Regions from separate parts of the Stenotrophomonas sp. Nf1 genome, predicted to be linked through region 3. Evidence: predicted binding sites of a transcription regulator. Region 3 holds the regulator's gene; each other region holds the start of a gene.

Region 1 (6,779 bases), on a different contig from region 3:
CACCACCCGGTTGACGTCGGCCCCGGCCTGCACCAGCCGCTCGACGATGGGTTGCAGACCCAGCGCGGAGGCGACGATCAGCGGGTTGCCTTCGCCCAGGGCGGCGCGATCGGGGTCGGCTCCCAGCCGCAGCAGGGCGTCGACCATCGCCAGGTCGCGAGCGCGGATGGCCTGGATCAGTGCCGTGCCATCGCCGAGCACGCGCGCATCGAGATCGATGCCTGCCGCAGCCAACGCGTGGACCTGGGCGATGTCATGGGTGCTGGCGGCGCGCAGAAGATCGTTGGTGCGCGTATCGGAGGACGCGGGCGCCGACGGTGGCGCCAGCCGTGGTGAGACGGCCACCGCGGTGGCCGTGCAGCCCAGCAGAAGCGTCAGCCCCAGCATCAGGCGGCTGCGCCGCCGCGGTGCCGGTGGTGCAGTCTCGACGAGCTGATCGATGCGCTGCGCCAGCTGGCTGCGCGCGCCGAACATGCCCAGCGCCAGCGTCGGCGCCTCTTCGCGCAGGGCCTGCAGCTGTTCGACACTGGCCAGCAGTGAACCCGCATAGTCCAGCGGTTCGCGTGCCTGCAGCGCGGCACGTGCATCGCAGGCCATTTCGCGCAGTACCGCCAGGCGTGCCTGGGCAACGTGCAGGAGCGGATTCCACCAGAACAGTGCAACCCCTGCGCGCAGCACTGTGCTTGCCCACAGGTCGCGGCGTTGCAGGTGTGCGACCTCATGGCGGACGATGTCGCGCAGCACGCTGTTGTCCAGCCGCGCCAGCAGCGGGCGCGGCAGCAGGATCGTTGGGCGCCACAGACCGACGACCATCGGCCCGTCGACGGCGCAGGTGGCGATCGGCACATGGTCGGGTACGACCCCGGCCAGTGCTGCGCGCAGTTCGTCGGTTGCCGGTTGTGCCAACCGCAGCAACCGGCGTGCCTGCAGCACCGCATCGAGCAGGCGCATGCCCAGCCACAGCGTGCCCAGCAGCCAAAGCGCCGCCAATACGGTCGGCAATGTCTTCGGCAGTTCGACGTAATAGATGTCGGGTTGTCGTCCGGCTTCGTAGACGGCCTCGGCCATCGTCGCCCCTTCGCCAGGCATGGGGTGAAGCGCCGGAGCCGTCGGCGCAGGCGTGGGCAGCGTGGTCGACCAGCCTGGCAGGAAGGCACTGAGCGGCAACAGCAGGGCGATCGCCATCGCGGCGGTCAGCAGCCAGGAGCGTTGTTCGGTGCTCAGGGTTGGCCGCCGTGCGAGCCACAGCGCTGGCAGCAGCACAACCGCGGACAACAGCAACTGTCGAACGCCCAGCGCCATCGCCAGGTCGATGAGGTTCATGGCTTCCTCCCGGCCCTGGCATCGCTGATGCGCTGCTGCAGTGCCTGCAGTTCGTTGCGGTCGATTTCGCGTTCGTCCACCAGGTGTTGCGCCAGCACATTCGGTGAGCCGTCGAAGAACTGCAGCAGCAGATGGTCCAGTGCCTGCCGGCGCGCCTGCTGGCGGCTGAGCGTGGCGTGGTAGATGTAGGCACGGCCTTCCTGGCGATGGCTGACGAAGCCTTTCCGCGCCAGTACGTTGAACATGGTCAGCACCGTGGTGTAGGCGACCGGCTTGTGTTCGCCGAGCACATCGGCCACTTCACGCACGGAAGCCTCGCCCTTGTCCCAGAGGATGTCCAGGATGGCCTGCTCGGCCGGCGTAGGGGTCTGGGAGACGGGACGGGCCATGGCATCTACGTATGAATTAGTTGATGCATCGGAGCATGCTGCTGCGGAGCTGTCAACGGGTTTCTTAGTAGTAACGCGCCGCCCCTGTGGGGCTCGGGCCTGAACCCCGGGCAACGTCTTGGGCCCTGAATGGGCCTTCGGGCCGGCCCGTTCAGCTCCGCTTGACCGGATTCGGCCGGTTTCCGGTGGGTAATTGCTTGAATTCCAAGGGATTGTGAATCCCGAAAAGCATGCTCGCCACTGTCATCAAATCGCGCTACGGTAGGGCTCTGTTTGAGACCAGTGTTGCATCAATAGGACGCTGGAACTTTTTCCTCCTTTAGCAGTCCAAATCCCGGACTGCTAAGATGGGTGCCTATGAGCCAGAACACCTCTACTGCCCTTGTGGCAAACAATCTCCCGATTCCCAGTGCGCTCGGTTCGCTGGACGCCTACATCGGTGCCGTGCACCAGATCCCGGTGCTGTCGGTCGATGACGAACAGGACCTGGCCCGTCGTTTCCGCGACGGCAATGATCTGGACGCCGCCCGCGAGCTGGTGCATTCGCACCTGCGCTTCGTGGTGCACGTGGCCCGTGGCTACAACGGCTACGGTCTTGCGCTGGGCGACCTGATCCAGGAAGGCAACATCGGCCTGATGAAGGCGGTCAAGCGCTTCGACCCCGAAATGGGCGTGCGCCTGGTGTCCTTCGCCGTGCACTGGATCCGTGCCGAAATGCACGAGTTCATCCTGAAGAACTGGCGCATCGTGAAGGTCGCCACCACCAAGGCGCAGCGCAAGCTGTTCTTCAACCTGCGCAAGTCGAAGACGCGCCTGGGCTGGATGAACGCGGCCGAAGTCAGCGCGGTGGCCAAGGACCTGAACGTGTCCGAGCGCGAGGTCATGGAAATGGAATCGCGCCTGTCCGGTCGCGATATCGGTTTCGATGCGCCGACCGACGAGGACAACGAACACGCGCCGCCGTCGCCGGCTGCGTTCCTGGTCGCCAACGACGAAGATCCGTCGATGGCCTATGAGCGTGCCGACAGCGAAGACAACCAGATGCAGCTGTTGCGCGAAGGCCTGGCCGAACTGGACGCACGTTCGCGCGACATCATCCGCCGCCGCTGGCTGGATGCCGACAGCAAGGTGACGCTGCAGGAGCTGGCTGACGAGTACGGCGTGTCGGCCGAGCGCATCCGCCAGGTGGAAGCGAACGCACTGAAGAAGATGAAGGCGCTGTTCACCGCGTAAGGCGGGGTGGCGTTGAAGCAATGAAAAGGCCCGGCAATGCCGGGCCTTTTTGTTTTTCGCGGCGCTCTCATCCACGCATGGCGTGGATCTACCCCAAGCCTCGCATGATCGACGTCATGCATGGATGCGGCAAGATCCAGTGGATCCACGCCATGCGTGGATGCCCTGATGCCGCGCGAGCCTCACCCCTCGCGTGCGATCGCGCGCCAGCCGATGTCGTTGCGGTGGAACTCGTTCGCCCACGTCACCTTGGCTACGCCGGCGTAGGCATTGGCCTGCGCGTCGCGCACGCTCTCGCCCAGCGCAGCCACGCACAGCACGCGACCGCCCGCGCTGAGCACCTGGCCCTGCGCGTCCAGCGTGGTGCCGGCATGGAACACCTTGGCACTGGCCGGCACGTCGCCCAGGCCGGAAATCACATCACCGATGATCGGCGCTTCCGGATAAGGCTTGGCCGCCATCACCACGCCCAGCGACGGGCGCGCGTCCCACTGCGCCTGCACCTGGTCCAGGCGGCCATCGATCGCCGCTTCCACCAGCTCCACCAGGTCCGACTGCAGGCGCAGCATCACCGGCTGGGTTTCCGGATCGCCGAAACGCACGTTGAATTCGATCACCTTCGGCGCGCCGCTGGCATCGATCATCAGGCCGGCGTAGAGGAAGCCGGTGAACGGGATGCCGTCGGCGATCATGCCCTGCACGGTCGGGTTCACCACCTCGCGCATCACCCGTGCGTGCACTTCCGCGGTGACCACCGGGGCCGGCGAGTACGCGCCCATACCGCCGGTGTTCGGGCCGGTATCGCCGTCGCCGACGCGCTTGTGGTCCTGCGAGGTGGCCATCGGCAGCGCGTGCACGCCGTCCACCATCGAAATGAAGCTGGCTTCCTCGCCGTCGAGGAACTCCTCGATCACCACGCGCGCACCGGCATCGCCGAAGGCGTTGCCCGACAGCATGTCACGCACGGCCTCTTCGGCTTCGGCCAGGGTCATCGCCACGATCACGCCCTTGCCGGCGGCCAGGCCATCGGCCTTGACCACGATCGGGGCGCCCTTGTCGCGGATGTAGGCCAGCGCCGCGTCCACCTCGGTGTGCACGGCGTAGAACGCGGTGGGAATGTTGTGGCGGGCCAGGAAATCCTTGGCGTAGGCCTTGCTGCCTTCCAGCTGGGCGGCGGCGGCGGTCGGCCCGAAGATGCGCAGGCCGGCGGCGCGGAAGCGGTCAACTACGCCGGCTACCAGCGGTACTTCCGGGCCGACCACGGTCAGCGCCACGCCTTCGGCCTGGGCCAGTGCCAGCAGGCCGTCGATGTCGGTGACCTTGACCGCCACGTTGCGGCACTTGTCTTCGCTGGCGGTGCCGGCGTTGCCGGGCGCCACGATCACTTCGGTGACACGGGAGGACTGGGCCAGCTTCCATGCCAGGGCGTGTTCGCGGCCGCCTGAGCCGATGACAAGTACGTTCATCACGAGATTCCAGATTGCGTGGGAAGGGAAGGTCGATGTCCCCGGCGGCGCGCGTGCTTCACTCGCAGCCCTCGCGTCGCAGCGACTCGGGGAAGGGATAGGCCCAGGTCTTCGGGTCCAGGGTAAAGCGGTATTCCTGCCGGACCTGCTTGCCGCCACAGGTGGTGCCGGTTTCCTCGATCAGCAGCGGCCAGACGCGCGCGCTGCGGTCGCTGTCGTCGAAACGCAGTGCGAAATCGATGCTGAAGCGGCGGTTGCGGCAGCTCTCGGCATTGTCGGGATCGGTGCCGGCGTCGACGTTCTCGCATTCGTACTGCGCGTCATTGTCGATATGGCTGCGCACGCTGCCACTGGCCACCAGGCCGTTCGGGCCCGGCAGGATCAGCGACTGCGAGAGCAGCGAGAAGCCCTGCCCGAACCAGCCGTCCTCGACCCGGAAGCCATAGAAGTCGCTGCCGGCGCGGATGATGCTGGCGGTGCCGGGCTGGCCGCCGCTGCCGAAGCGCTCGCCGGTCAGTTCACTGGTCACCTCGAAGCCATCGCCCTTGGGCCGCAGCACGAAGAAGTCGATCGTTCCCGGGTCGATGTGTGCGCCTTCGGACAGTGCGCCGCACACCGCCAGCAACTGCTGCCAGCTGTCACCGCTCACCACCGGTTGCTCGGCGCAGACCTGCCAGTCCATCGGACGGGTTTCGCCGTCGTCGACCCAGCTGCCGTGCCATTCACCGGACAGCTTGGCGTTCTTGCCGTAGCGCTGGACCAGGAAGGCCTGCAGCCGCGCGGTGCGGCTGATCTGCGCCGTCGGCTCGGCAGGCGCCGCAGGGGCGGCCTGCAGCGCAGGCGCGGGGGCCGCTGCAGGCTTGCACCCGGCCAGCATGGCGGCGCCCGCGAGGGCGAGCACGGCCAGCGATTTCAGTGAGACTGCGGACATCCGTGTCGCTCCAGCATCAGTGGCGGAAGTGGCGCACGCCGGTGAACACCATGGCCAGGCCATGTTCGTCGGCGGCGGCGATCACTTCGGCATCGCGCATCGAACCGCCCGGCTGGATCACCGCCTTGATGCCGGCGGCGGCAGCAGCATCGATGCCATCGCGGAACGGGAAGAACGCGTCGGAGGCCATCACCGAACCTTCGACCACCAGGTTCGCGTCAGCGGCCTTGATGCCAGCGATGCGCGCCGAGTACACGCGGCTCATCTGGCCGGCACCGACACCGATGGTGCGGTTGTCCTTGGCGTAGACGATCGCGTTGGACTTCACGAACTTGGCCACCTTCCAGGCGAACAGCAGGTCGGTGAACTGCTTGTCGGTCGGCGCCAGCTTGCTGACCACCTTCAGTTCGTCGCGGGTCATGCCGCGGTTGTCCGACGACTGCAGCAGCAGGCCCGAGCCGACGCGCTTGCTGTCGAAGTTGTTCAGGCCATCACCGTGCGGGATGCGCAGCACGCGCACGTTGGCCTTCTTCTGCGCGTACTCCAGCGCGGCCGGCTCGTAGTCCGGGGCGATCAGCACTTCGACGAACTGGCGGTCCAGGATCACCTTGGCGGTGGCGGCGTCCAGCGGCTTGTTGAAGGCGATGATGCCGCCGAAGGCGCTGGTCGGGTCGGTGGCATAGGCCAGCTCGTAGGCATCGCCATTGCCAGCGCCGACGGCCACGCCGCACGGGTTGGCGTGCTTGACGATGACGCAGGCCGGCGCATCGAACTGGCGCACGCATTCCCACGCCGCATCGGCATCGGCCAGGTTGTTGTAGCTCAGCTCCTTGCCCTGCAGCTGCTGGAAGGTGGCCAGCGTGCCCGGCACCGGGTACAGGTCGCGGTAGAACGCGCCGCTCTGGTGCGGGTTCTCGCCGTAGCGCAGGTCCATCACCTTGACGAAGGTGGAATTCATCTGCGCCGGGTACTCGGCACGCGCCGGTACGTCGGCGTCGGTGGCGGTGACCGCCGACAGGTAGTTGCTGATGGCCGCGTCGTACTGGGCCACGCGGTTGAACGCGGCCACCGAGAACGCGAAGCGGGTGGCAGCGCTCAGCTGGCCGTCGTTGGCTTCAAGCGAGGCCAGCAGTTCGGCGTACTGCGACGGGTCGGTGGCCACCGCCACGCGGGCGAAGTTCTTGGCTGCCGAGCGCAGCATCGCCGGGCCGCCGATGTCGATGTTCTCCACCGCGTCGGCCAGGGTGCAGTCGGCCTTGGCGGTGACCGCTTCGAACGGGTACAGGTTCAGCACCAGCAGGTCGATGGCGCCGATGCCATGCTCGGCCATCACCGCATCATCCAGGCCTGAACGGCCCAGCAGGCCGCCGTGCACCATCGGGTGCAGGGTCTTGACCCGGCCGTCCATCATTTCCGGGAAGCCGGTGACGTCGGCCA
Region 2 (6,779 bases), on a different contig from region 3:
AACAGCAGCAGGCCGCCCAGCACCAGCGCCATCCCGTCCACGCCGCGCTGCTTGCCCAGCACCCACAGCAGCCACAGCGCGGTGGCATACATCGGGAAGGCCAGCACATGCTTGAGCGTTTCCATCCACGGGCCCGGCTTGGGCAGGCGGCGCGCCAATGCGGGCACGAAGCCGACCAGCAGGAACGGCAACGCCAGGCCCAGGCCGAGGAACAGGAACACCGTCATCGCCTTCAGCGGCGGGGCGATGAACGCGTAGGCAATCGCGCCGCCCATGAACGGGCCAACGCAGGCGCTGCCGACCACACAGGCCAGCGCGCCGGTGAAGAAATCGCCGGCGGGGCCGCTGCGGCTGGCCAGCGACTGGCCCAGGTTGCCGATGCCGCCGCCGAGGGTGAACACGCCGGACAGGCTCAGGCCCACTGCGAACATGATGTAGGCCAGCGTCGCCACCACGCCCGGATGCTGCAGCTGGAAGCCGATACCGACCGCGTTGCCGATCGCGCGCAGGCCGACCATCAGCGCGCCGATCACCGCGAACGCGACCAGCACGCCCAGCGTGTACCAGAGCGCGTGGCTGCGTGCGCGCTGCGGGCTTTCGCCGCTCTGCGCCAGGCTCAGCACCTTCAGCGACAGGATCGGCAGCACGCATGGCATCAGGTTCAGCACCAGGCCACCGGCCAGCGCCAGCAGCAGCACCCACACGAACGAGCGGTCCGGATTCGGCGTGCTTGCCGGTGGGCGCGTGCGCAGGGCGTTGTCACCGCGGGCATCGGCGGCGAACTCATTGCCGGTGCTGGCCCCGGCAGCGCCGGCATCGGTATTGGGTACGGTCGGCAGCAGGCGCAGCGGAGCGCCATTGGCGCCTTCGCGCGCCGCTCCGGTGGCGGCGGGCAACGGGCTGATCACCTCGGTGCGTGGCGGTGCCTGGTCGGCGCTGGCATTGATCTTTCCCGCCGGGATCGACAGCTTCACCCGCCGCGTCATCGGCGGATAGCAGATGCCATCGGTCTGGCAGCCCTGGAAGGTCACCACCAGGGTGCTGTCGACCGCCGCGGAAACCGTGCGGCGCAGCGGCAGCGGCACTTCCACCTGGTTGAAGTACACCGAGACATCGCCGAAGTGCTCATCGCGATGCGACTGTGCGGCCGGCCAGCGCGGCTTGTCGGCCAGTACGCCGGCGCTGCCTTCCAGCTTCAGCGAGGTGCGGTCGCGATACAGGTAGTAGCCCGGCGCGGGGCTGAAGCGCAGCAGCACGGTGTTGCCATCGCTGGCGATGGCATCGAATCCGAACGCCTGTTCCGACGGCAGCGGCAGCGCCTGGCCGTTGCTGGCCGTACCCGGCAGGCGCAGGCCACCGCTGTTGCCGGCACCGGCCAGTGGGTTGTTGAACGGGCTGGCGGTACCGGCACGCGCGGCCGGGGCCGCCGCCGGTGCAGCGCCGCCGGGCAGGGTGACCTGCACCACGCGCTTCTGCGGCGGGTAGCAGACCCCCGCATCGGCGCAGCCCTGGTAGCGCACTTCCAGGCTGATGGTGCCGGCCGCGTCGGTCGGCGCGCCGGGCAGGGTGGCCTGCAGGCGCTCGCGATAGGTTTCGACTTCGCCGAAGAAGTCGTCGTGGTGCTTGTCGCCCTTCGGCATCTGCAGCGCGCCGGCGTTGAACGCCGGGTCGGCCTTGACGCTGGTGCGGTGGCGATACAGGTAGTAGCCCGGTGCGATCTTGAACTGCAGTTGCACCTGGCCGCGCTCGGGGGCGGTGGCGGTCAGCGCGAACGCCTGGTCTACCGGCAGCAGGTCCTTCTCATCCAGCGCGAACGCCGGCAGCGAGAGCCACAACAGGGCGCACAAGGCAGCGCCACGCGCAAACAGAGTCTTCAATCAGTGTCCTCCCGGGTCTGTGCCCGGATCCAATCCAGATACGCCGGCAGGCCGGCCCGGGTTTCGACCGCAATGCACTCCGGGAGTTCATACGGATGCAGTTCGACGATCCGGGCGATGGCGTCATCGACGCGGCTCGCGGTGGTCTTCACCAGCAGCTGCAGCTCGGCGTCGGTGGTGACCTCACCCTGCCAGCGGTAGGTCGACTGTGCGCCTTCAAGTCGGGTCACGCACGCGGCCAGGCGCTCGCCGACCAGCGCGTGCGCGATGCGCTCGGCACTGGCCCGGTCCGGGCAGGTGGTCAACAGCAGCAGGATGGGATCGACGGTCGACATGACCGTCGAGTATAGGGCCGCCGCCGGGTCAGGGCCCGGCGGCGGCGATGGACCGCTGCGTTGCGCGGTCAGTTGGCCAGCTGGCAGGTGGCCGGCTTGGCCGAAGTGAACAGGCCCGGGGTCGCCCACTCGGGGTGGTCGATGAACGGGTTGCGGTTGCCCTGGAAGCTGTAGATCACGTCATTGCGCGCACGTTCGGCATCATCCGGCGGGTCGGACAGGTGCCAGTCGATCAGCGTGGACAGCAGGCCCATGTAGGCCGGCGAACTGCTGGTCTTGACGATCTTGCTGCGGTCGTCGGTCAGCTCCAGGTCCGGCTCGGACTGGCCGGTGGCCGCATCCTTGCCGCCCTCGTAGCGGATGGCCATGTACATCACCGCACGCGCCATGTCGCCCTTGCGCTTGCCCCACACCTCGAAGGTGCCGGTGTTGCCGTCCGGCGTGCGCACCCAGTTGGAATTGCCCGGATAGCCACCGCTGCCGCCGCCCTGGCCGTTGTTGGCCTCGGTGGCACGCTCGCCGCAGCCGGCGTCGCACTTGGCGAACGGCTTGTTGCCACGGTCGGCGTTCCACTGCGCATCGGTCAGGTACAGCATGTGGGTGTCGGTGTACGGTGCGTACGGCAGGCCCTTGTCACCGGTGGTGCTGGCAAAGCCCAGCGAGTTCGGCCAGGTGTGCTCGCGGTTGTACTTCAGGCCACTGCCGCTGCCGGCGCGGTCGGTCACCTTGGCGTAGCTGCGGTTGCGGTACGCATCGAGGATCCGCCCGCTGTTGTTCGGGTCCTCGTCGGCGATCTCCAGGATGGTCCAGGTGCTGGTGCCCGAACCGCTGTACGGGTAGGCGGTGTGGCCCTTGATGGTGGCGTGCAGCGAGCAGCGCAGCTGGCTCGGGCTGGAGGTGTTCACCTTCGAGTAGTAGCCGGCCGGCACGCCCGGATTGCCCGGGTCGGGATTGCCGCCGGTGCTGGCCACGGTGAAGGCGATGCGGCTGTCAGCGGCCGGGTGCGCGCCCTGCAGGTCGGTGATGCGCGCGGCGCGGATGTCGAAGCGGCAGGCTTCACCGGCCACCAGCGCGGTATTGGTGGACAGCTTCACGCTGCGGCCGCTGGCCGGGAAGGTCAGCGGCACGCTGCCGGAGGTGCCGCAGCTCAGCGCGAAGGCGCCGCTGGCCAGGTTCACCGTCTCGCTGAACACCACTTCCAGATCGGCCGCGGCCGGGAAGGTGCTGCTGCCCTGCGCCGGGGTGGTGGTGGACACCGACGGCGGCGTGTTCGGGCCCGGGGTGCCGCCACCGCTGAAGGTCTGGCCGTTGTTGCAGCTGCCGAAGGTCTGCCTGGCCGACTCGGCCCAGGTGAAGTGGGCGTACTGGCTGCCGCTGCCGGTCAGCTGCAGCGAGGTGCCCGGCGCGGTGCTGTTGGTCTCGGCCACCGGAATGTTCTGGCTGGTCATGCCGGCGGCAGGGCCACCGGAGGCGGTGATGGCGCCCTCGTAGCTGAGGAACTGGACCACCTTGCCGCTGGCATCGACCAGGGCGATGCCGTCGTTCGGGCCGTTCTGCAGGCCGTTGGTCGGATAGCTGACCACGGCGATGCTGGCGCTGCCGCAGCCGGCGGCGCTGCCGGCCGGGACCGGGTTGTTGGCGTAGACCGTGGCGGCCGACGGATTGCTGCCGTTGTAAAGGTACAGGCGGTAGCCGGACAGATCCTCACCGGCGGTGGCCACCACCTCGATCGCTTCGCCGACGTCACCGGCGGCGGTGCTGTCGTCGTAGTGCAGTTCGTTGATGAAGACCTCGGCCTGGGCCGGCGCGGCGGCCAGCGCCAGCAGGCAGGCGGCGGCAAGCGGGGACAGCAATCGCATCGACAACTCCTTGTGATTGGGAATGCGCGGCCGAGCCTAAGGCCGATCCAGTGACACTTTGTCGTAAATGAACGTCAGATATCTGACAGTGCGACGCTGATCACCAAATGTCGAGGGTGTCGGCGCACGATTCGACGCGCTTCACCGGGCTGAACGTCTTCATGCAAGGCCGCACCGTGCAGGCCTGGCCGCGACGAAATTTTTTCCGGGGCCGGCCTTGAAAGGTCCGGGGCCAGCTCCATCTCTGTCCTGCTCCCGATTCGTCGGGCTTTTTCGCGAGCAATGCTGGCAGTCACCTTGGGTGAGTGCTAACATCGCCAGACTTTTTCAGACCAATCAATAACTTAAGAGGTCTCTCATGAGCATCAAGCCGCTGCACGACCGCGTTGTGGTCAAGCCGATCGAAGCCGACGAAATCTCCGCCGGCGGCATCGTGATCCCGGATTCGGCCAAGGAAAAGTCCACCAAGGGTGAAGTCGTGGCCGTCGGCCCGGGCAAGCCGCTGGACAACGGCAGCGTGCGCGCGCCGTCGCTGAAGGTCGGCGACAAGGTCATCTACGGCCAGTACGCCGGCAGCTCGTACAAGAGCGAAGGCGTCGAGTACAAGGTCCTGCGCGAAGACGACGTGCTCGCCATCATCGGCTGAGCCTCGGCGCGACCTGCTTTTCAGTAAGACATCCCTTTTCGCCGCCGGGCCCGGCCCGGCGCAAACATTGAGGTAATCGCAATGGCTGCCAAGGATATTCGTTTCGGTGAAGACGCCCGTTCGCGCATGGTGCGCGGCGTCAACGTTCTCGCCAATGCCGTCAAGGCCACCCTGGGCCCGAAGGGCCGCAACGTCGTGCTGGAAAAGAGCTTCGGCGCTCCGACCATCACCAAGGACGGCGTCTCCGTCGCCAAGGAAATCGAACTGGCTGACAAGTTCGAGAACATGGGCGCGCAGATGGTGAAGGAAGTCGCCTCGCGCACCAACGACGACGCCGGCGACGGCACCACCACCGCCACCGTGCTGGCCCAGGCCCTGATCCGCGAAGGCGCCAAGGCTGTGGCCGCTGGCATGAACCCGATGGACCTCAAGCGCGGTATCGACAAGGCCGTCGTGGCCGCCGTCACCGAGCTGAAGAACATCTCCAAGCCGACCGCCGACGACAAGGCGATCGCCCAGGTCGGTACCATCTCGGCCAACTCGGACGAGTCGATCGGCCAGATCATCGCCGATGCGATGAAGGAAGTCGGCAAGGAAGGCGTGATCACCGTTGAAGAAGGCTCGGGCCTGGACAACGAGCTGGACGTGGTCAAGGGCATGCAGTTCGACCGCGGCTACCTGTCCCCGTACTTCATCAACAACCAGCAGTCGCAGACCGCTGACCTGGATGACCCGTTCATCCTGCTGCACGACAAGAAGATCTCCAACGTGCGTGACCTGCTGCCGGTGCTGGAAGGCGTCGCCAAGGCCGGCAAGCCGCTGCTGATCGTTGCCGAAGAAGTCGAAGGCGAAGCGCTGGCGACCCTGGTGGTCAACACCATCCGTGGCATCGTCAAGGTTGTGGCCGTCAAGGCTCCGGGCTTCGGCGACCGTCGCAAGGCGATGCTGGAAGACATGGCCGTGCTGACCGGCGGCACCGTGATCTCCGAAGAAGTCGGCCTGTCGCTGGAAAAGGCCACCATCAAGGACCTGGGCCGCGCCAAGAAGGTGCAGGTCTCCAAGGAAAACACCACCATCATCGATGGCGTGGGTGACAAGGCTGCCGTCGACGCACGCGTCGGCCAGATCAAGACCCAGATCCAGGACACCTCCTCCGATTACGATCGCGAGAAGCTGCAGGAACGCGTGGCCAAGCTGGCCGGCGGCGTTGCGGTGATCAAGGTTGGCGCCTCGACCGAAATCGAAATGAAGGAAAAGAAGGATCGCGTCGACGACGCCCTGCACGCTACCCGTGCAGCCGTTGAAGAAGGCGTGGTCCCGGGCGGCGGCGTGGCCCTGGTCCGTGCGGTCACCGCGCTGGCCGGCCTGAAGGGTGCCAACGAAGACCAGAACCACGGCATCCAGATCGCCCTGCGCGCGATGGAAGCCCCGCTGCGCGAAATCGTGGCCAACGCCGGCGAAGAGCCGTCGGTCATCATCAACAAGGTCAAGGAAGGCACCGGTAGCTTCGGCTACAACGCGGCCACCGGCGAGTTCGGCGACATGCTGCAGTTCGGCATCCTGGACCCGACCAAGGTGACCCGTTCGGCGCTGCAGAACGCCGCTTCGATCGCGGGCCTGATGATCACCACCGAAGCCATGGTTGCCGAAGCTCCGAAGAAGGACGAGCCGGCCATGGGCGGCGCCGGTGGCATGGGCGGCATGGGTGGCATGGGCGGCATGGACTTCTAAGTCCCCGCGTTACCGATGCACCAAGAACCCCGCCGCAAGGCGGGGTTTTTTTGTGGGCGCGGTGGGCGATGCGGTCAGCGCACGAACGGCTTGTTCGCCCCGTATTCCCATTCCCACGGCACGCCGGTTTCACCCAGCACGAAGCGCACCAACGCCGGGAACGCTGCTTCGGCGCGTACATCGTTGCCCAGGATCACCACGCAGCGCTGGCCCTGTTCGATGCACACCAGCGTATTGCCCACCGCATCATCATGGCCGCCCTTGTAGAAGCCGGCACCCTGCGGGCCCTGGAACGTCACCACGCCCAGCCCCGCCGCCAGGTTCCGGTGCC
Region 3 (6,779 bases):
CGTTGCGAACTCAGGACGTCATCCGGTCCCAGAAGCCCTTCACGCCATCCATGAAGGTGGCCGACTTCGGCGAATGCTTGCGCGCTTCCTCGCCGACGAAGGTGGCTTCGAACTGTTCCAGCAGCTTGCGCTGCTCGTTGGTGAGGTTGACCGGGGTCTCCACCACCACGCGGCAGTACAGGTCGCCTTCGCTGCGGCTGCGCACCGAACGCACGCCCTTGCCGCGCAGGCGGAACAGCTTGCCGGTCTGGGTCTCGGCCGGGATGCGGATCTCCGCTTCGCCGCCGAGCGTGGCCACGCGCACGGTGTCACCCAGTGCCGCCTGCGAGATGCGGATCGGCACTTCGCAGTGCAGGTCGTCGCCATCACGCTGGAAGATGGCGTGCTCGCGCACGCGCACTTCCACGTACAGGTCACCCGGCGGCGTACCGGCCGGGCCGGCTTCGCCTTCGCCCTGCAGGCGGATGCGGTCGCCGGTATCGACGCCGGCCGGCACCTTCACCGACAGCACCTTGTCTTCCTCGACACGGCCATTGCCGTGGCAGGTCTTGCAGGGCTTGGCGATGATCTGGCCACGGCCGTTGCAGTTGTGGCAGGCCTGCTGCATGGCGAAGATGCCGCGCTGGATGCGCACCTGGCCGCGACCATGGCACACATTGCAGGTTTCGACCTTGCCGTCTTCCGAGCCACTGCCATCGCAGTCGCCGCACTCGGCCAGGGTCGGAATCTCGATGCGGCGCTCGACGCCACGCACCGCTTCTTCCAGGTCCAGCTCCATCACGTAGCCGATGTCGGCACCGCGGCGCGCCTGGCGCGGACCGCCGCCGGCACCGCCAAAGATGTTGCCGAAGATATCGCCGAAGATATCGTTCATGTCCGGGCCGCCCGGACCGCCACCGCCCATGCCATGCTCGAACGCGGCGTGGCCATGGCTGTCGTACATGCGGCGCTTGTTGCCGTCGGACAGCACTTCGTAGGCTTCCTTGCACTCCTTGAAGGAGGCTTCGGCAGCCGTATCGCCCGGGTTGCGGTCCGGGTGGAACTTCATCGCGCAGCGACGGTAGGCCTTCTTCAGTTCTTCGTCGTTGGCGGTGCGGGCAACGCCCAGCACTTCGTAGTAATCGCGCTTGCTCATATCGTGGATCGCATTCCGGAAAGTCGGGATTCGTCAAAGCGGAAGAGCGGAACCAGGTCCGCTCTTGCGTCGGGCGCCCCGACACGCCGGGTGGCGGTCAGGACCCTGATGCGACAACGGGACGCTGCCAGGCAGCGTCCCGTGTCGGTCCGGATCAGGACTTCTTGTCGTCCTTGACTTCGGTGAACTCGGCATCCACCACGTCGTCGTTGCCCTTGCCAGCGTTGCCGGCGTCGGCACCCGGGGCACCGCCCTGGTCGGCCGAGGCGGCAGCGAACAGCGACTGGCCGGCTTCTTCCAGCACCTTCGACTTGGCTTCGATCTGTGCCTTGTCGTCACCCTTCATCGCGGTTTCCAGATCGGCCAGCGCCGCTTCGACCTTGCCGATGACATCGCCGCCGACCTTGCTGCCGTGCTCGGTGATGGCGCTGCGGGTGCCGTGGATCAGGGCGTCGGCCTGGTTGCGGGCCTGCACCAGCTCCTGGAACTTCTTGTCTTCTTCGCGGTTGGCTTCGGCGTCCGCCACCATGCGCGCGATTTCTTCCTCGGACAGGCCCGAACCGGCCTTGATCTCGACCTTCTGTTCCTTGTTGGTCTTCTTGTCCTTGGCCGACACGTGCAGGATGCCGTTGGCGTCGATGTCGAAGGACACTTCCACCTGCGGCAGGCCACGCGGGGCCGGCTCGATGCCGGACAGGTCGAACTTGGCCAGCGACTTGTTGAAGCGGGCCTGTTCGCGCTCACCCTGCAGCACGTGCACGGTCACCGCCGACTGGTTGTCCTCGGCGGTGGAGAACACCTGCGAGGCCTTGGTCGGGATGGTGGTGTTCTTCTCGATGATCTTGGTGAACACGCCGCCCATGGTTTCGATGCCCAGCGACAGCGGGGTCACGTCCAGCAGCAGCACGTCCTTGACGTCGCCGCCCAGCACGCCGCCCTGGATCGCCGCACCCAGTGCCACGGCTTCGTCCGGGTTGACGTCCTTGCGCGGTTCCTTGCCGAAGAACTCGGTCACCGCCTGCTGCACCTTCGGCATGCGGGTCTGGCCACCGACCAGGATCACTTCGCTGATGTCGCTCGAACGCAGGCCGGCATCGTTCAGGGCGACACGGCACGGTTCGATCGACTTCTTGATCAGGTCTTCCACCAGCGCTTCCAGCTTGGCGCGGGTCAGCTTGATGTTCAGGTGCTTCGGACCGGAGGCATCAGCGGTGACGTACGGCAGGTTCACTTCGGTCTGCTGGGCGCTGGACAGCTCGATCTTGGCGCGCTCGGCAGCATCCTTCAGGCGCTGCAGGGCCAGCGGATCCTTGCGCAGGTCGATGCCCTGGTCCTTGTTGAACTCTTCAACCAGATACTCGATGACGCGGTTGTCGAAGTCTTCGCCGCCCAGGAAGGTGTCGCCGTTGGTGGCCAGCACTTCGAACTGCTTTTCACCATCGACGTTGGCGATCTCGATCACCGAGACGTCGAAGGTGCCGCCGCCCAGGTCGTAGACCACGATCTTGCGATCCTTGTTGTCACCCTTGTCCAGGCCGTAGGCCAGCGCGGCCGCGGTCGGCTCGTTGATGATGCGCTTGACGTCCAGACCGGCGATGCGGCCGGCGTCCTTGGTGGCCTGGCGCTGGCTGTCGTTGAAGTAGGCCGGCACGGTGATGACCGCTTCGGTGACCTTCTCACCGAGGAAGTCCTCGGCGGTCTTCTTCATCTTCTCCAGCACCTTGGCCGAGATTTCCTGCGGGGCCATCTTCTTGCCGTCGCTGGTGGCCACCCAGGCGTCGCCATTGTCATGGGCCAGGATGCTGTACGGGACGTGGGCGATGTCCTTCTGCACTTCGGCGTCGGTGAACTTGCGGCCGATCAGGCGCTTCACCGCGTAGAAGGTGTTCTTCGGGTTGGTCACGGCCTGGCGCTTGGCCGAGGCACCGACCAGGACTTCGCCGTCCTTGGTGTAGGCGACGATCGACGGGGTGGTGCGATCGCCTTCCGAATTCTCGATGACGCGGGCCTTGCCGCCGTCCATGATCGCCACGCACGAGTTGGTGGTGCCGAGGTCGATACCAATGATCTTGCCCATGGGGGAGACTCCTGAGGATGCTTGTTGGGGTCAGTCCGGCCGTTCGGCCGGTGGATGAATACGATGTGGGGGAGGCTCGTGGAACATTCAAGCCATCTCCCGAACGCTGTGTTTCCGGTCGCCCGGCGCGTTCAGCGTCGGGCCGGGTCGCGGGTCATTCCCGCCGCCCGGCCCGGCAGGGGTCAGTCGGCGGCCACCACCACCAGCGCCGGCCGCAGCAGGCGCTCGTTGAGCAGGTAGCCCTTCTGGAACACGGTCACCACGGTGCCCGGAGCCGCACCCGGGGTCGGCACCTGGCTGATCGCCTGGTGGTGTTCCGGGTTGAACGGCTGGCCGGTCGGGTCGAGCAGGACCAGCCCATTGTCGGCGGCGACCTTCAGCAGCTGCTTGTAGGTCAGCTCCAGGCCTTCGCGCAGCGGGTGCGGGTCATCACCGGCGGCCTTCAGGCCGGCATCCAGGCTGTCGAACACCGGCAGCAGCTCGCCCAGCAGCTTCTCGTTGGCAAACTTGCGGGCCTGCTCGATGTCGCGGGCCACGCGCTTGCGCTGGTTCTCCAGGTCGGCGCGCTCACGCAGCGCATCGGCCTTGATCTGCTCGACTTCGGCGCGCAGGCGCTCCACTTCGTCATTGACGCCGGCGGCGGCGGCCGCATCGGCGGCACTCTGCTGGGATTCGATATCTGGATGTTCGTGGTTCATGTCTGGGTCCCTGGCGGTCAATCTCCGCCTCCACCCACCCTAGTGTGGGCGGGATGCTGCGTTTCAAGCGTCGGATGTTCCCGGCGTGCGGCCGGCCGGCGAAAAGGCCGCCCCCAGCACATCGGCGGTGGCCTGGACCAGCGGGATCATGCGGTCGTAGGCCATACGCTTCGGGCCGATCACCCCCAGCACGCCCAGCACCTGACCGTTGGCGGTATACGGCGCGGTGACCAGCGAGACCCCCTGCAGCGGCATCATCCCGGTCTCTTCGCCGATGAAGATGCGCACGCCCGGCGCCTGGATGGTCCGCTCCAGCAGCTGCAGGATCTCGCGCTTGCTGGAGAACAGTTCGAACAGCTCGCGCAGGCGCTCCAGGTCGGACAGGTCCTGCACCCCCATCAGCCGGGTCTGGCCGGCCACCAGCATGTCGTCGGCCGCCGGCTGCAGGGCCTGCTCGGCCAGCTCGATGCTGTGCGCCAGCAGCTGTTCCAGCTCGGAACGGGCATCGCGCAGCTCCAGCAGCAGGCGGGTGCGGATCTCGGCCATCGGCAGGCCGGCGAAATGAGCATTGAGGTAGTTGGCCACCTGCTCCAGCTGGCCCGGCGCGAACTCCTGGCGGGTCTCGATGACCCGGTTCTGCACCTCGTTGTCGGCGAACACCAGGATCGCCAGCACCCGGCGCCCGTCCAGCGCCACGAAATCGATCTGGCGGAAGGCGAACTGCTCGCGTCGCGGCGCGCTGACCACGCCGACGAAGTGGCTCATCGCCGACAGCAGTTCCGAGGCGCTGCCGAGCAGGGCCTGGGTGCTGCCGCCGCCGGCCAGCTCCTGGCGCAACCGGGCCAGCTCGCCCTCGCCCGGCGGCTGCATCTGCAGCAGGCTGTCGACGAACACCCGGTAGCCATGCGCGGTCGGGATGCGCCCGGCCGAGGTGTGCGGCGACGCCAGCAGCCCCAGGTCCTCCAGGTCGCCGAGGATGTTGCGGATGGTGGCCGGGCTGACCTCCAGGCCGGCTACACGCGCCAGCGTCTGCGAGCCGACCGGCTCACCGTCCTGGATGTAGCGCGCGATCAGCGTACGCAATAGATGGCGCGCACGCGGGGCAAGCTGGTCGGGGGAACCGTGCATGGAATCAACCTGTGAGACACGGACACTAGATAATGGCGGCGCTTCACCTTGGCAAGTCATTGGACCTCCCTCGCCCGCGTGCTAGCGTTGCGCGGCTGCTGATACCCCTTACCCATGCTCAGACATCTTTCGATCAAGGATTTCGCCGTCGTCCGCGCCACCGAACTGGAGTTCGGGCCCGGCATGACCGTCGTTTCAGGCGAGACCGGCGCCGGCAAGTCGCTGATGGTCGACGCGCTGGGCTTCCTGTCCGGGCTGCGCGCCGACAGCGGCGTGGTCCGCCACGGCGCAGCCCGTGCCGAGCTCTCGGCCGAGTTCGCGCTGGACCAGCTGCAGGCCGCGCGCCAGTGGTTGGCCGACAACGAGCTGGACGATGAGGAGCAATGCCAGCTGCGCCGGGTGATCCGCGCCGACGGCGGCTCGCGGTCCTGGATCAACGGCCGTCCGGTCACCCTCGCACAGCTGGCCGACCTGGCCGGGTTGCTGGTCGAAATCCACGGCCAGCATGAGCAGCAGGCGCTGCTGACCCGTCCGTCGCAGCTGGCCCTGCTCGACGCCTATGCCGGCAACGAGGCCGAGCGCCGTCAGGTACGCCGTACCGCCGCGGCCTGGCAGGCGCTGGTCGACGAGTCGCTGGCGCTGTCGCAACAGGGCGACGTCAGTGACCGGATCGGCTTCCTGGAGCACCAGCTGCGCGAGCTGGACCGTGAGGACCTGGAGCCGGAGTCGATTGCCGCGCTGGGCGCCAGCCATCGCCGCCAGGCCCATGCGAGCGCCCTGCTGAGCGCCTGCCAGGCGGCCAGCAACCAGCTCAACGGCGACGACGGCAACTCTGCGCTGGACCTGCTGCAGCAGGTGCGCCACGAACTGTCGCGGCTGATCGAACACGACCCACGCCTGGGCGAGGTGGACGGCCTGATCGACAACGCCTCGATCCAGCTGCACGAAGCCCTGTCGCTGCTGGACCGGGTGCACGACGACCTCGACGCCGACCCGGAGCAGTTCGAGGAGAACGAGCGCCGCCTCGGCCGCCTGCACGACCTGGCGCGCAAGCACCGCGTACCGATGGACGAGCTGGGCGCGCAGCGCGAGCGCATGCACGCCGAAGTGGAACAGCTGCGCGGCGCCGATGAGCGCCTGCAGCGCCTGGCCGGCGAAATCGACAAGGCCGCGGCCGCCTGGCGTGTGCAGGCCGAGCTGCTGACCGCCAGCCGCCGCTCCGCCGCCACCGAACTGTCGGCCACCACCACCGGCATCATCGCCGAGCTGGGCATGGGTGGTGGCCAGTTCCTGATCGAACTGGAGCCGCAGGATTCCGGCAAGCCCGATCCGCAGGGTGCGGAGCGCGTGGAGTTCCTGGTCGCCGCCAACGCCGGCCAGCCGCCGCGGGCCCTGCGCAAGGTCGCCTCGGGCGGTGAGCTGTCACGCATCTCGCTGGCCATCGAAGTGGCCGCGCTGGACCTGGATGCGGTGCCGACCATGGTGTTCGACGAAGTGGATTCGGGCATCGGTGGCGCGGTGGCCGACATCGTCGGCCAGAAGCTGCGTGCACTGGGCGAGAAGCGCCAGGTACTGTGCGTCACCCACCTGCCGCAGGTCGCCTCCAAGGGCCACGCGCATTACCGGGTCAGCAAGGCGCCGGTGGAAGGCATGACCCAGAGCGCGGTGGAGAAGCTGGACAGCAAGGCGCGCGAGGAAGAGCTGGCGCGCATGCTCGGCGGCGTGGAAGTCAGCAAGGAAG

What was found. The regulator HrcA, encoded in region 3, represses chaperone genes, less so after heat shock. The targets are predictions, from matches to a motif close to TTNGCACTCNNNNNNNNNGAGTGCNAA.
Region 1: rpoH (RNA polymerase sigma factor RpoH) is a predicted target of HrcA. The motif match lies at 2,032-2,058, and genes of this name have one in related genera.
Region 2: C9412_RS12170 (co-chaperone GroES) is a predicted target of HrcA. The motif match lies at 4,357-4,383, and genes of this name have one in related genera.

The regions. Positions count from the first base shown of each region.
Region 1 is NZ_PYTV01000015.1:6,440-13,218, reverse strand. It holds gene C9412_RS20145 (M56 family metallopeptidase) at 1-1,323, opposite strand, end outside; gene C9412_RS20140 (BlaI/MecI/CopY family transcriptional regulator) at 1,320-1,712, opposite strand; gene rpoH (RNA polymerase sigma factor RpoH) at 2,070-2,945, shown strand; gene purD (phosphoribosylamine--glycine ligase) at 3,128-4,411, opposite strand; gene C9412_RS20125 (hypothetical protein) at 4,470-5,342, opposite strand; gene purH (bifunctional phosphoribosylaminoimidazolecarboxamide formyltransferase/IMP cyclohydrolase) at 5,359-6,779, opposite strand, start outside.
Region 2 is NZ_PYTV01000006.1:26,920-33,698, forward strand. It holds gene C9412_RS12155 (protein-disulfide reductase DsbD) at 1-1,877, opposite strand, end outside; gene cutA (divalent-cation tolerance protein CutA) at 1,874-2,212, opposite strand; gene C9412_RS12165 (endonuclease) at 2,281-4,071, opposite strand; gene C9412_RS12170 (co-chaperone GroES) at 4,430-4,717, shown strand; gene groL (chaperonin GroEL) at 4,799-6,448, shown strand; gene C9412_RS12180 (serine hydrolase domain-containing protein) at 6,523-6,779, opposite strand, start outside.
Region 3 is NZ_PYTV01000010.1:61,207-67,985, forward strand. It holds gene dnaJ (molecular chaperone DnaJ) at 11-1,135, opposite strand; gene dnaK (molecular chaperone DnaK) at 1,290-3,212, opposite strand; gene grpE (nucleotide exchange factor GrpE) at 3,395-3,910, opposite strand; gene hrcA (heat-inducible transcriptional repressor HrcA) at 3,974-5,038, opposite strand; gene recN (DNA repair protein RecN) at 5,153-6,779, shown strand, end outside.